Regions from separate parts of the Pseudomonas paeninsulae genome, predicted to be linked through region 2. Evidence: riboswitches for the same ligand, from Rfam matches in the RefSeq annotation. Region 2 holds a riboswitch; each other region holds the start of a gene.
What was found. A riboswitch is a leader RNA that binds a small molecule or an ion and turns the genes downstream of it on or off. The one in region 2 is predicted to bind cobalamin.

Region 1 (3,269 bases), 410 kb from region 2:
CGATGTAGTTGGCCTCTAGCTGACTGCTCAGGCCAGCGAGCAGCTGATAGCTCAGGCCCAGGCTTGCGGTGTGCCGCGCAACTCCAGGCACGTCGTTATCCTTGAACGCGCCTGCACGGTAGGTGGCGTCGGTGAAGCTGTACTGGCCGTTCAGCTGCAGGTCCGCGCTCAACTGTCGACTGCCTTCCAGCAGCAGGCCGTCGCGGCGAGTCTTGTCCAGGTTGAGGGTGACGAAGTTGACCGGGTCGAAGAGGATCTCGTCTTCAAGGTCCAGGCGGTACAGGCTGAGCTGGTAGCGTTGAATGGCGTCCTGCCACTCCACTCCGCCTTCCCAGGACTCGCCGGTCTGCGGTCTGAGGAAGTCGACGCCGGGCTGGGTAAAGGCGTTGTCCTCGACGTTGGCGAAGCGCAGCACGTCTTCGCGCTTGATGAAAAGGCGGGTCTGCGTATTGGCCTGCCAACTCAGGCCCAGGCTGGTGCTGTCCTCGCGCTCGGTCTGCGAGCTGTTGCGCTCCAGGTTGCGATCCTCCGCCTCGCTGCTGCGGTAGCCGAGGGTCAGGGTTAGCTGCGACCCCAGTGGCTGGCTGAGCTGGCTGTACCAATCGCGCAGGGTCTGCCGCGAACGGGTATCGCCGAAGATCGAGCTGAGTTCGTAATCGCTCTGCGTGTGATCGTGGCCGAGCAGCCACTCGCTGCGGCCCAGGGCGGTGTCCCAGTGGGCGGTCAGGCGCGGGCTGATGGTGTCGACGCGGGTGCCCTGGGTGAAGGGGGTGGCGAAGAGCGCACCGAGGCCGTCGCTGTCGCGCTGGCTGACATCCAGGTCGGCGTCCCAGTGGCTGCCGAGGTTCTGGCGCAGGGCGAACCGATGCACCTGGGTCTTGCTGTCGTTGAAGTCGTTGGGAGTGCCGGCGGCGCGGCGGTCGTTGTGGCTCTGCGCGACGCTCAGGCTGCCGGGGTAGCGCAGCTCGTCGTCGATCGTCTGGTATTCGTAGAGCGCCCAGCCGCGACTGTGGTCGTAGCGCAGGCGACCGAACAGGTTGCTGTAGGAGGCGTTGTTGTTGTCGCGATAGCCGTCGGCATGCTTGGCTTCGCCGCTGCCGTAGAGCGAGAAACCGGCGCCGAGGAGCTGGTTGAAGTTGCCGCGATAGGCCTCCAAGTCGTCCGAGCCCCGGCCGGCTTCGATGTACGCCTGGTTGGTGCTCGGCTGGCGGGTGATGATGTTGACCACGCCGCCGACGGCCTGGTCGCCATACAGCACGGTGCCGGCGCCGCGGATGATCTCGATGCGTTCGATATTGGCCAAGGGCACGCTGTTGAGGTCGGCGGTCTGCTGGCTGGGGTTGTTCAGGCGGCGGCCATCGACCAGCACCAGGGTGTTGTTCGCCGCATTCTCGCCGAAACCGCGCAGGCTCAGGGACACGCGATTGCCATCGCCGAGGGTGTCGCGAATCTGCAGGCCCGCCTGGCCGCGCAAGACCTCGACCAGGCTGTTGGCGGCGCTGTTATCGATGGCTTCGCGGGTGATGACCGCGATGCTGGCGGGGGCGGGCTGTTGCAGCGGCGTGGCACGGGTGATCACCAGCGGCGGCGCCTGATAGGGCGCGGGCGATTCGCTGGCCAGCAACGTGCCGGGTGCCAGGGTCATGGCCAAGGCCAGGGGGGAAAGCTTCATCGATCAATCCTCAAAAGGTAAACGTCTTTTGAGGAGGGCAGGGACAAGCACCGGACAAGGAGGCAATAGCCAGCGCTTGACGGTGATGCCCTCCGCAACACCAGTCAGATTGCGTCGAGGCAGGTCTCCGGGCTGCCGACTGATGCTTTTCTCTCCTTCCCAGGCGAACCCAGTGGTGTGTCGAGAAAGCCTGCGCGTGAGCGCTGTCGGTTACCGTTGCGGGGGCAGCGCAGGCGTTGCGGCTGTCGAGTTGACGGCTACGCACCTGCTTCCCTTTTCACGCGGCTGGTGTGGCCGCGACCTCGAACACGTAAACGCCGGCACCATAAGGCACGGCGGGATAAAAGCACAAGCAGTCCTGTGCGCAGACCCGGGAGCAGGTCGCTCCTACGCCTTAATCGTCTGCAGTAGCGACAGACGCTGACGCACCGCCTCCTCGATACCGGCTTGGTCGAGGCCGCACTCGGCGAGCATCTGCGCCGGCTTGGCGTGTTCGACGTAGTAGTCCGGCAGGCCCAGGTGGAGCATCGACTTGAGGATGTTCTCACGGGCGAGGAATTCGCTGACCGCGCTGCCGGCGCCGCCCATGATGCTGTTTTCCTCGATGCTCACCAGCAGCTCGTGGCTGGCGGCCAGTTCGCGGATCAGCGCTTCGTCCAGCGGTTTGACGAAGCGCATGTCGATCACCGTGGCGTCCAGGGTTTCGCCGACCTTGAGCGCTTCGGCCAGTTGCACACCGAACACCAGCAGGGCCACGCGCTGGCCCGTGCGGCGAATGACGCCCTTGCCGATCGGCAGGGGTTCAAGCGCTGCATCAATCGGGGCGTTCGGGCCACTGCCGCGCGGGTAGCGCACCGCCGCCGGGCCGTCGAACAGGTAGCCGGTGGTGAGCATGTGGCGCAGTTCGTTTTCGTCGCTGGGGGTCATCACCAGCATGCCGGGAATGCAGCGCAGGTAGGCCAGGTCGAAACTGCCGGCGTGGGTCGGGCCGTCTTCGCCGACCAGGCCGGCGCGGTCGATGGCGAACAGCACGTCGAGGTGCTGCACGGCGACGTCGTGGATCAACTGGTCGTAGGCGCGCTGCAAAAAGGTCGAGTAGATCGCTACCACCGGTTTGGCGCCGTCGCAGGCCATGCCAGCGGCCAGGGTCACGGCGTGCTGTTCGGCGATCGCGACGTCGAAATAGCGGTCGGGGTAGCGCTCGCTGAAGGCCACCAGGTCCGAGCCTTCCTTCATCGCCGGGGTGATGCCGACCAGGCGTCGGTCCTCGGCGGCCATGTCGCACAGCCACTGGCCGAACACGCTGGAATACTTGGGGCCGCCAACTTTCTTCGGGGCGGCGGCCGGGGCGTTGATCGGGTCCAGCTTGGTGATCGCGTGGTAGCCGATCGGATCGGCTTCGGCCGGGGCGAAGCCCTTGCCCTTCTTGGTCACCACATGGAGGAACTGCGGGCCTTCCAGGTCGCGCATATTGCGCAGGGTGGCGAGCAGGGTCGGCAGGTCGTGGCCGTCGATCGGGCCGATATAGTTCCAGCCCAGTTCCTCGAATAGGGTGCCGGGGACCAGCATGCCTTTGGCGTGTTCCTCGGTCTTGCGC
Region 2 (3,269 bases):
ATTGTCCTGCTGCACCGCCTGCAGGCTGGGATAAGCCCGCCACTCGGTCAGCCAGTAGCGGTTCTCCTCGCCCATGCCGCCGGCCAGGATGACCTGCGGATTGGCGATCAGCACCGCTTCGATATCGATGCGCGGAATCTGCCGCGGCAGCTCGGCGAAGACATTGCGCCCGCCACACAGGCTGATCACCTGGCCGATCAGGTGGCCGTCGTTGACCGTCATCAACGGCTTGTTCCAGACCTGATAGAACACCGTCACGGGCTCGGCCTCGCGGTATTGTTCGGCCAGTGCGGCGATGCCGCGACGCAGGTGTTCGGCGGCCTGCTGGCCCACCGCTTGGCTGTCGGTCAGCCGCGCCAGGCGCTCGATGGCCCGCGCTATGCCTTCGATGTTTTCCGGTTCGAGATAGAACACCGGCACGCCGAAATCTTCCAGGGCGTCTAGCTGCTCGGCGGGATTGCCGCTGCCCCAGACGATCGCCAGGTCCGGCTGCAGGGTCAGCAGCCGTTCCAGATCCAGGCGGCTGTGGCTGCCCACCGACGGCAGCGTCCGGGCCTCGGGTGGATAGTCGCTGAAGGCCACCACGGCCACCACGCGGTCGCCGCCGCCCGCCGCGAAGACCAGTTCGGTGGCCCCCGGCGACAGGCTCGCGATGCGTTGCGCGGGCGTTGGCAGGCAGACCTCGCGCTGCGCATCGTCAACCACGCAGATGGGGGCCGCCAACAGCGTCGGCGCCAGCCCCAGCAGCGCGGCTGCCAGGCCGACGCGGCAGGTCGAGAGGCCGCGTTGGCGGGCGAATGATAGGTACATGTTCTCCCCCCTGGTGACGCGCAGACTCTCGCCGCGATGGCGTCGGTGGCCCGCGAGTGAGCGCAAGCTAACAACCGGCCGGGACAGGGTCAATGTCGATCTGCGGCACGGCGGCACTATTCGAAGTCGCGCTGTCGAAAGCGACCCTCAGCCAACCGAGTGCGACGCTGCGGCCCGGGTAACCCTGCCAGGGCATGCCCGTAGCGGCGCCATTGCGGGCCGATTGCCTGGCGCCGGGTCGCCGCGTCGTTGTGCGACTGCCCGGTGTCGCACGGCGCATAGACGTTGCCGGCATGAGCCTCTAGACTCGCGCCTCTTGCTTCAGGTGACCCGCGGCCATGGCCGCGAGTAAACAGGGAAGTCGGTGCGTTGTGCGTGTTTACGCCAACTATTCCGACGCTGCCCCCGCAACGGTAGACGAGTCAAGCCAGCGCTTTTTCAACCACTGTGCTTTAGGCGTCTGTCGGACTTAACCCTGTTCTGCTAGGAACGGTTAAGCCCGACAGTCTCCTCGCATGGGAAGGTGCGTCTGGTGGCATTGCGCATTTTCGCGCGCCGCTCGTAAGCCCGGAGACCGGCCTGTCGCAGTCCATGGCATCGCGGAGGGCGCTGTCTGGCGTGTGGGCTGCGTATTTCCTGCGGTTCGTGCGTTGCCTCTCTGCGCCTGCCTTTCCCTGCCTGGGTCGCACGGGTGAGCGCGACGGAGTCACGACAACATGAGCAAATCCCTTCCGCCGCCGGTAGCGCTCGCGCTGCGCGGTGTGTCCCTGATCCGCCGCCTGGCGCTGGCCGCCCTGCTGGCGCTGACGGCGCCGCTGGCCGGCGCAGCGCAGATCAACGCCATCGTCTCGCCCTACAGCGCCGCCGAATTCGCCGCGGCAGTCGCCCAGTTCCAGGGCCAGCACCCCGGCCAGCGGGTCAGCGCGCGCACCCCCGAACAACTGGGCGAACTGGACGATGCCGCGCTGGCCGAATGGCTGGACGCCGGCCAGGTGCTGTTCGGCGCGGGCCTGTTTGGTGCCGAGGTGGAGCGCCTGCGGCCCATGTTGGCCGCGGCGGCCCCGGCCGATCTGTTCATCCTGCACAGCGAGCAGGATCTGGTGCAGCTCAGCCGCAGCCGCGGTCAGGCACTGTTCGCCTCCCGCGAGCAGGCCGAGCGCCTGGGCGCGGCCAAGCCGGCGGACGATCTGGCGCAGTGGCTGGCGCAGCAACAGCGCTCCCATCCGCAGCAGGCCGACTGGCTCAGCGCGCGCAGCTACTGGCTGGCCGGTGGCAACGATAACATTGCCGCGCTGCTCGCCTGGCTGGCGGCGCGGGTGGATGCGACGGTAACGGCCGAGCCGGCCAAGGCGCGGCCGCCGCTGCGCTTCTATCAGGACGGGCAGATCCGCGCGGCCGAGCAGCTGCATTGGCAGGGTCAGGCACTGGTGGCGATCATCGACCACGGCCGGGCCGACCGCGCCGGCGACCGGGCGCTCAACGACGCCCTGTGTCAGGCGTTGGGCGAGGCCGGGCTGGCCTGCGTCAGCCTGTTCGCCAACTGGGGCGCGGGTTCGCTGCAGGCGGTGCGTTGGCTGCAGGAGGCCGAGCACCCGCCGCTGGTGGCGATTATCGCCCTGCAGGATTTCGTCATCGGCGGCGGTGAGCACCGTGAGCAGGTCAGCGAGCTGTTCGCCCAACTGGATGTGCCGGTACTCAAAGGCCTGCGCATGGAAGGGCGCAGCGAGGCGGTCTGGCAGCTGTCCAGCGACGGCCTGGCGCGCGACAAGCTGCATTACCAGATCGCCATGCCGGAGCTGCAAGGCACCAGCCAGGCCATGGTGCTGGCCGCCTGGCACGAGCAACAGCTCGACCCGCTGTCCGGCATCCGCTTCGGCATCGGCGAACCGCTGCCGCAACAGGTCGCCGCCCTCAGCGCGCGCATCCAGCGCTGGTGGCATCTGCAGCGCACGGCGAATGCCGACAAGCGCCTGGCGATCGTCTATTACAACCACCCGCCGGGCCGCCACAATATCGGTGCGGACAACCTCGACGTGCCGCAGTCGCTGCTGCATATCCTCCGTCGCCTGCAGGCTGAGGGCTACGACACCGGCTCGCTGCCGGAAAGCCCGGCGGCGCTGCTCGACCTGTTGCAGGAGCGCGGGATCAACCTGCCGGAGCAGGGCGATGCCCTGGCCGAGATGGCCGACAAGGTGCAGAGCCTGGGCGGCCAGGAGTATCGCGACTGGTTCGCGACCCTGCCGGCGGCCCTGCAGGCGGAGATGCGCCAGGGCCCGCTGGGCTACTGGAACGCCCAGTTGCACCGGGCCCTGCAGGCCTCGCAACTGGAGATCGCCGCGGACATTCTGGACAACGGTTCCAGCGAGCTGCATCACGTGCTGGACGGCGTCGAGCACCCGGCGCGGGCGCGCGCCTTGGATCTGCTGGCGCAGTTGGAGAGCCTCTACCGGGCGGCACTG
Region 3 (3,269 bases), 2.5 Mb from region 2:
TCCCTGCGCGAAACGTCGCTGCTCAAGCGTCTGCGCGATGAGACGGCGCAGCTGGCCAATGCCAACTGGCAAATCGCGCCCGAGCAGGGCCAGTTCATGGCGCTGCTGGTGCAACTGACCGGCGCCAGGCGGATTGTCGAGGTCGGCACCTTCACCGGCTACAGCGCCCTTTGCATGGCTCAGGCCATGGGGGAGGCGGGGCGGTTGATCTGCTGCGATATCCCCGGCGACTACAACGCCATCGCCGAGCGCTACTGGCGCGAAGCCGGCCTCTGCGAACGCATCGAACAACGCCTGGCACCGGCCCTGGAGACCTTGGTCGCGCTTGAGCGTGGCGGGCAGGCGGGTAGCTTCGACCTGATCTTCATCGACGCGGACAAAGCCAACTACCCGGCCTATCTGGAACATGCCCTGCGGCTGGTGCGCCAGGGCGGCCTGATCCTGTTTGACAACACCCTGTGGAGCGGTCGGGTGCTGGAGCAGGCCCCAGGCAGTGACGACACCCGCGCCATTCAGGCGCTCAACCTGGCCCTGAAAGACGATCAGCGCATCGACTTGTCGCTGCTGCCGCTGGGTGACGGCTTGACGCTGTGTCGCAAGCGCTGAAGGCTGTGATTGCGCAGCTCTTATGTTTCATGCGCAAGGCCTGCGATACGTAGGCCGGATGCAACCCGGGAGTGAGTAGTAGAGAGCAAAGCTTAGACCCGCTGCGCTAACCCTGGGCTCCAAGTTCGATCCACTCTTGATGGCTTCCCCGGATTGCCCCGGCTACCGAACTGCGCCTATCCATTGACGCTAAGACCGCGTGCCACTAACCTGCGCGGCTTGCAACAGGTGCCCCCAACGCTGTGCGTCCGCGGGGTGAAACAGGGAAGTCGGTACGTTGTGCGTGTTCACGCCAACAATTTCGACGCTGCCCCCGCAACGGTAGGCGAGTTTAAACAAACGCTGATTGAGCCACTGTGCATTGGCATGGGAAGGCGCGTTTGAAGGTGTTCTGCATAGTCGGAGCGCCGCTCGCAAGCCCGGAGACCGGCCTGCTGCAGTCCACGACATCGCGGAGGGCGTTGTCTGGCGTGTGGCTGCGCGGTTGTTGCAGTTCATGCGTCCTCGCTCTCCGTATGTCTTTTCCCGCCTGGGTCGCACGGGTGAGAGCGACGGAGCTAAATCGAGATGAGCAAACCCCTTCCCCCCATGACAGCCGCTGTGCTGTGCAGCCGTTCCTGTATGCCGTTACGGCTGTGGGAGTGTGAGCGATGAGCGAGTCGGCAGAACGCGACGCGCGACACAAGACGCGCATGGCCCGCAAGAAGGCCTTGATCGACGAGAAAATCGCCCAGGCCCAGGACCAATATGGCCTGCTGCTAGTGCACAGCGGCAACGGCAAAGGCAAAAGCAGCAGTGCCTTCGGCATGGTCGCTCGCGCCCTCGGCCATGGCCTCAGGGTCGGTGTGGTGCAATTCATCAAGGGCGCGGCCAGCACCGGGGAAGAGACCTTCTTCCGGCGTTTCCCCGATGAAGTCAGCTACCACGTGATGGGCGAGGGCTTCACCTGGGAAACCCAGGATCGTCAGCGCGATATCGACAAGGCCCGCGAAGCCTGGGCGGTCGCCGCGCAGTTGCTCAGCGATCCGGGCATTGGCCTGGTGGTGCTCGATGAGCTGAATATCGCCCTGAAATATGGCTATCTGGAGCTGGAAGCGGTGCTTGCCGATATCGAGGCGCGGCCGTTGCTGCAACATGTGGTGGTGACCGGGCGTGGCGCTTTGCCGGGCATGATCGAGGCGGCGGACACCGTCACCGAGATGAGCCTGGTCAAGCATGCGTTTAAATCGGGTGTGAAGGCGCAGAAAGGGGTGGAGTTCTGATGTTCTCGCTCTTAATGCGCCGGGCGCGTCGTCAGCGCCACTTGCCACCGGTACTGCCTGCGTGGTGCTTCCTCGCGCGCAGCGCATTGGCTAACGAGAGGTCGCGATGAGTGCTAGAAGCTGCCCGGCCCTGCTGATCGCCGCGCCCGCCTCGGGGCAGGGCAAGACCACGGTCACCGCCGCCCTGGCGCGCTTGCATACGCGCCAGGGCAAGCGGGTGCGGGTGTTCAAGTGCGGGCCGGATTTTCTCGACCCGATGATCCTCGCCCGCGCCAGCGGTGCGCCTGTGTATCAGCTCGATCTGTGGATGGTCGGCGAGGCCGAGAGCCGGCGCCTGCTCTGGGAGGCCGCGGGCGAGGCCGACCTGATCCTGATCGAGGGGGTGATGGGGCTGTTCGATGGCACTCCTTCAGCGGCCGATCTGGCTCGACACTTTGCTGTGCCGGTATTGGCGGTGATCGACGGCTCGGCCATGGCCCAGACCTTCGGCGCCATGGCCCATGGCCTGGCGACCTTCCAGCCGGACTTGCCGTTTTCCGGGGTACTCGGCAACCGGGTCGGTAGTACGCGCCATGGCGAGATATTGCACGCCGCGCTGCCGGCTTCGATCCGCTGGTACGGCGCCCTGCCGCGCAGCGCCGAAGTCGGATTGCCGAGTCGCCACCTAGGCTTGGTGCAGGCCGCAGAGTTGGCCGATCTGGATGCCCGTCTGGATGCTGCCGCCGATGCCTTGGCCGCCAGCGCCGATGTGGCCTTGCCGCCGGCGGTCGAGTTCGCCGCGCCCGCGCCGCGTGAGCTTGCGGCCTTGCTCGACGGCGTGCGCATCGGCGTGGCCCGCGACAGCGCCTTCGCCTTTCTCTACCAGGCCAACCTGGATCTGCTGGGTGAGCTGGGCGCCGAGTTGCATTTCTTCTCGCCGCTGACCGATCAGGCGCTGCCCGAGGTCGACAGCCTCTACCTGCCCGGTGGCTACCCGGAGTTGCACCTGGCGCGGCTCGAGGCCAATCAGGCCATGGCCCAGGCGATTCGCGACCATCACGCCGCTGGCAAGCCAATCCATGCCGAGTGTGGCGGCATGCTCTATCTGCTCGACAAACTGACCGACAAGCAGGGCGCCAGTGGCCGCATGCTCGGTGTGTTGGCGGGCGAGGCGACCCTGCAGCCGCGCATGACGGCCATGGCCTTGCAGTTCGCCGAACTGCCCGAGGGCCGGCTGCGCGGTCACAGTTTCCATTACTCCGCGTTGACCAGCGCGCTGGTCCCGATCACCCGCGGCGAGTGCCCGAACTACAGGCGCACCGCCGAGCCGGTCTATCGCATCGGTCAGCTGACGGCGTCCTATATCCACTTCTACCTGCCGTCCGACCCGCTGGCCGCTGCGGCGCTGTTTCTTCCGCGAGA

Region 1: linked by a shared signal. The riboswitch ahead of VCJ09_RS02850 (TonB-dependent receptor) and the one ahead of VCJ09_RS00970 (cobaltochelatase subunit CobN) in region 2 are both predicted to bind cobalamin.
Region 3: linked by a shared signal. The riboswitch ahead of cobO (cob(I)yrinic acid a,c-diamide adenosyltransferase) and the one ahead of VCJ09_RS00970 (cobaltochelatase subunit CobN) in region 2 are both predicted to bind cobalamin.

Annotation. Positions count from the first base shown of each region.
Region 1 is NZ_CP141799.1:628,088-631,356, forward strand. It holds gene VCJ09_RS02850 (TonB-dependent receptor) at 1-1,672, opposite strand, end outside; cobalamin riboswitch at 1,774-1,992, opposite strand; gene dxs (1-deoxy-D-xylulose-5-phosphate synthase) at 2,060-3,269, opposite strand, start outside.
Region 2 is NZ_CP141799.1:216,258-219,526, forward strand. It holds gene VCJ09_RS00965 (cobalamin-binding protein) at 1-810, opposite strand, end outside; cobalamin riboswitch at 1,117-1,407, shown strand; gene VCJ09_RS00970 (cobaltochelatase subunit CobN) at 1,527-3,269, shown strand, end outside.
Region 3 is NZ_CP141799.1:3,106,044-3,109,312, reverse strand. It holds gene VCJ09_RS14210 (O-methyltransferase) at 1-606, shown strand, start outside; cobalamin riboswitch at 816-1,055, shown strand; gene cobO (cob(I)yrinic acid a,c-diamide adenosyltransferase) at 1,257-1,868, shown strand; gene VCJ09_RS14200 (cobyrinate a,c-diamide synthase) at 1,975-3,269, shown strand, end outside.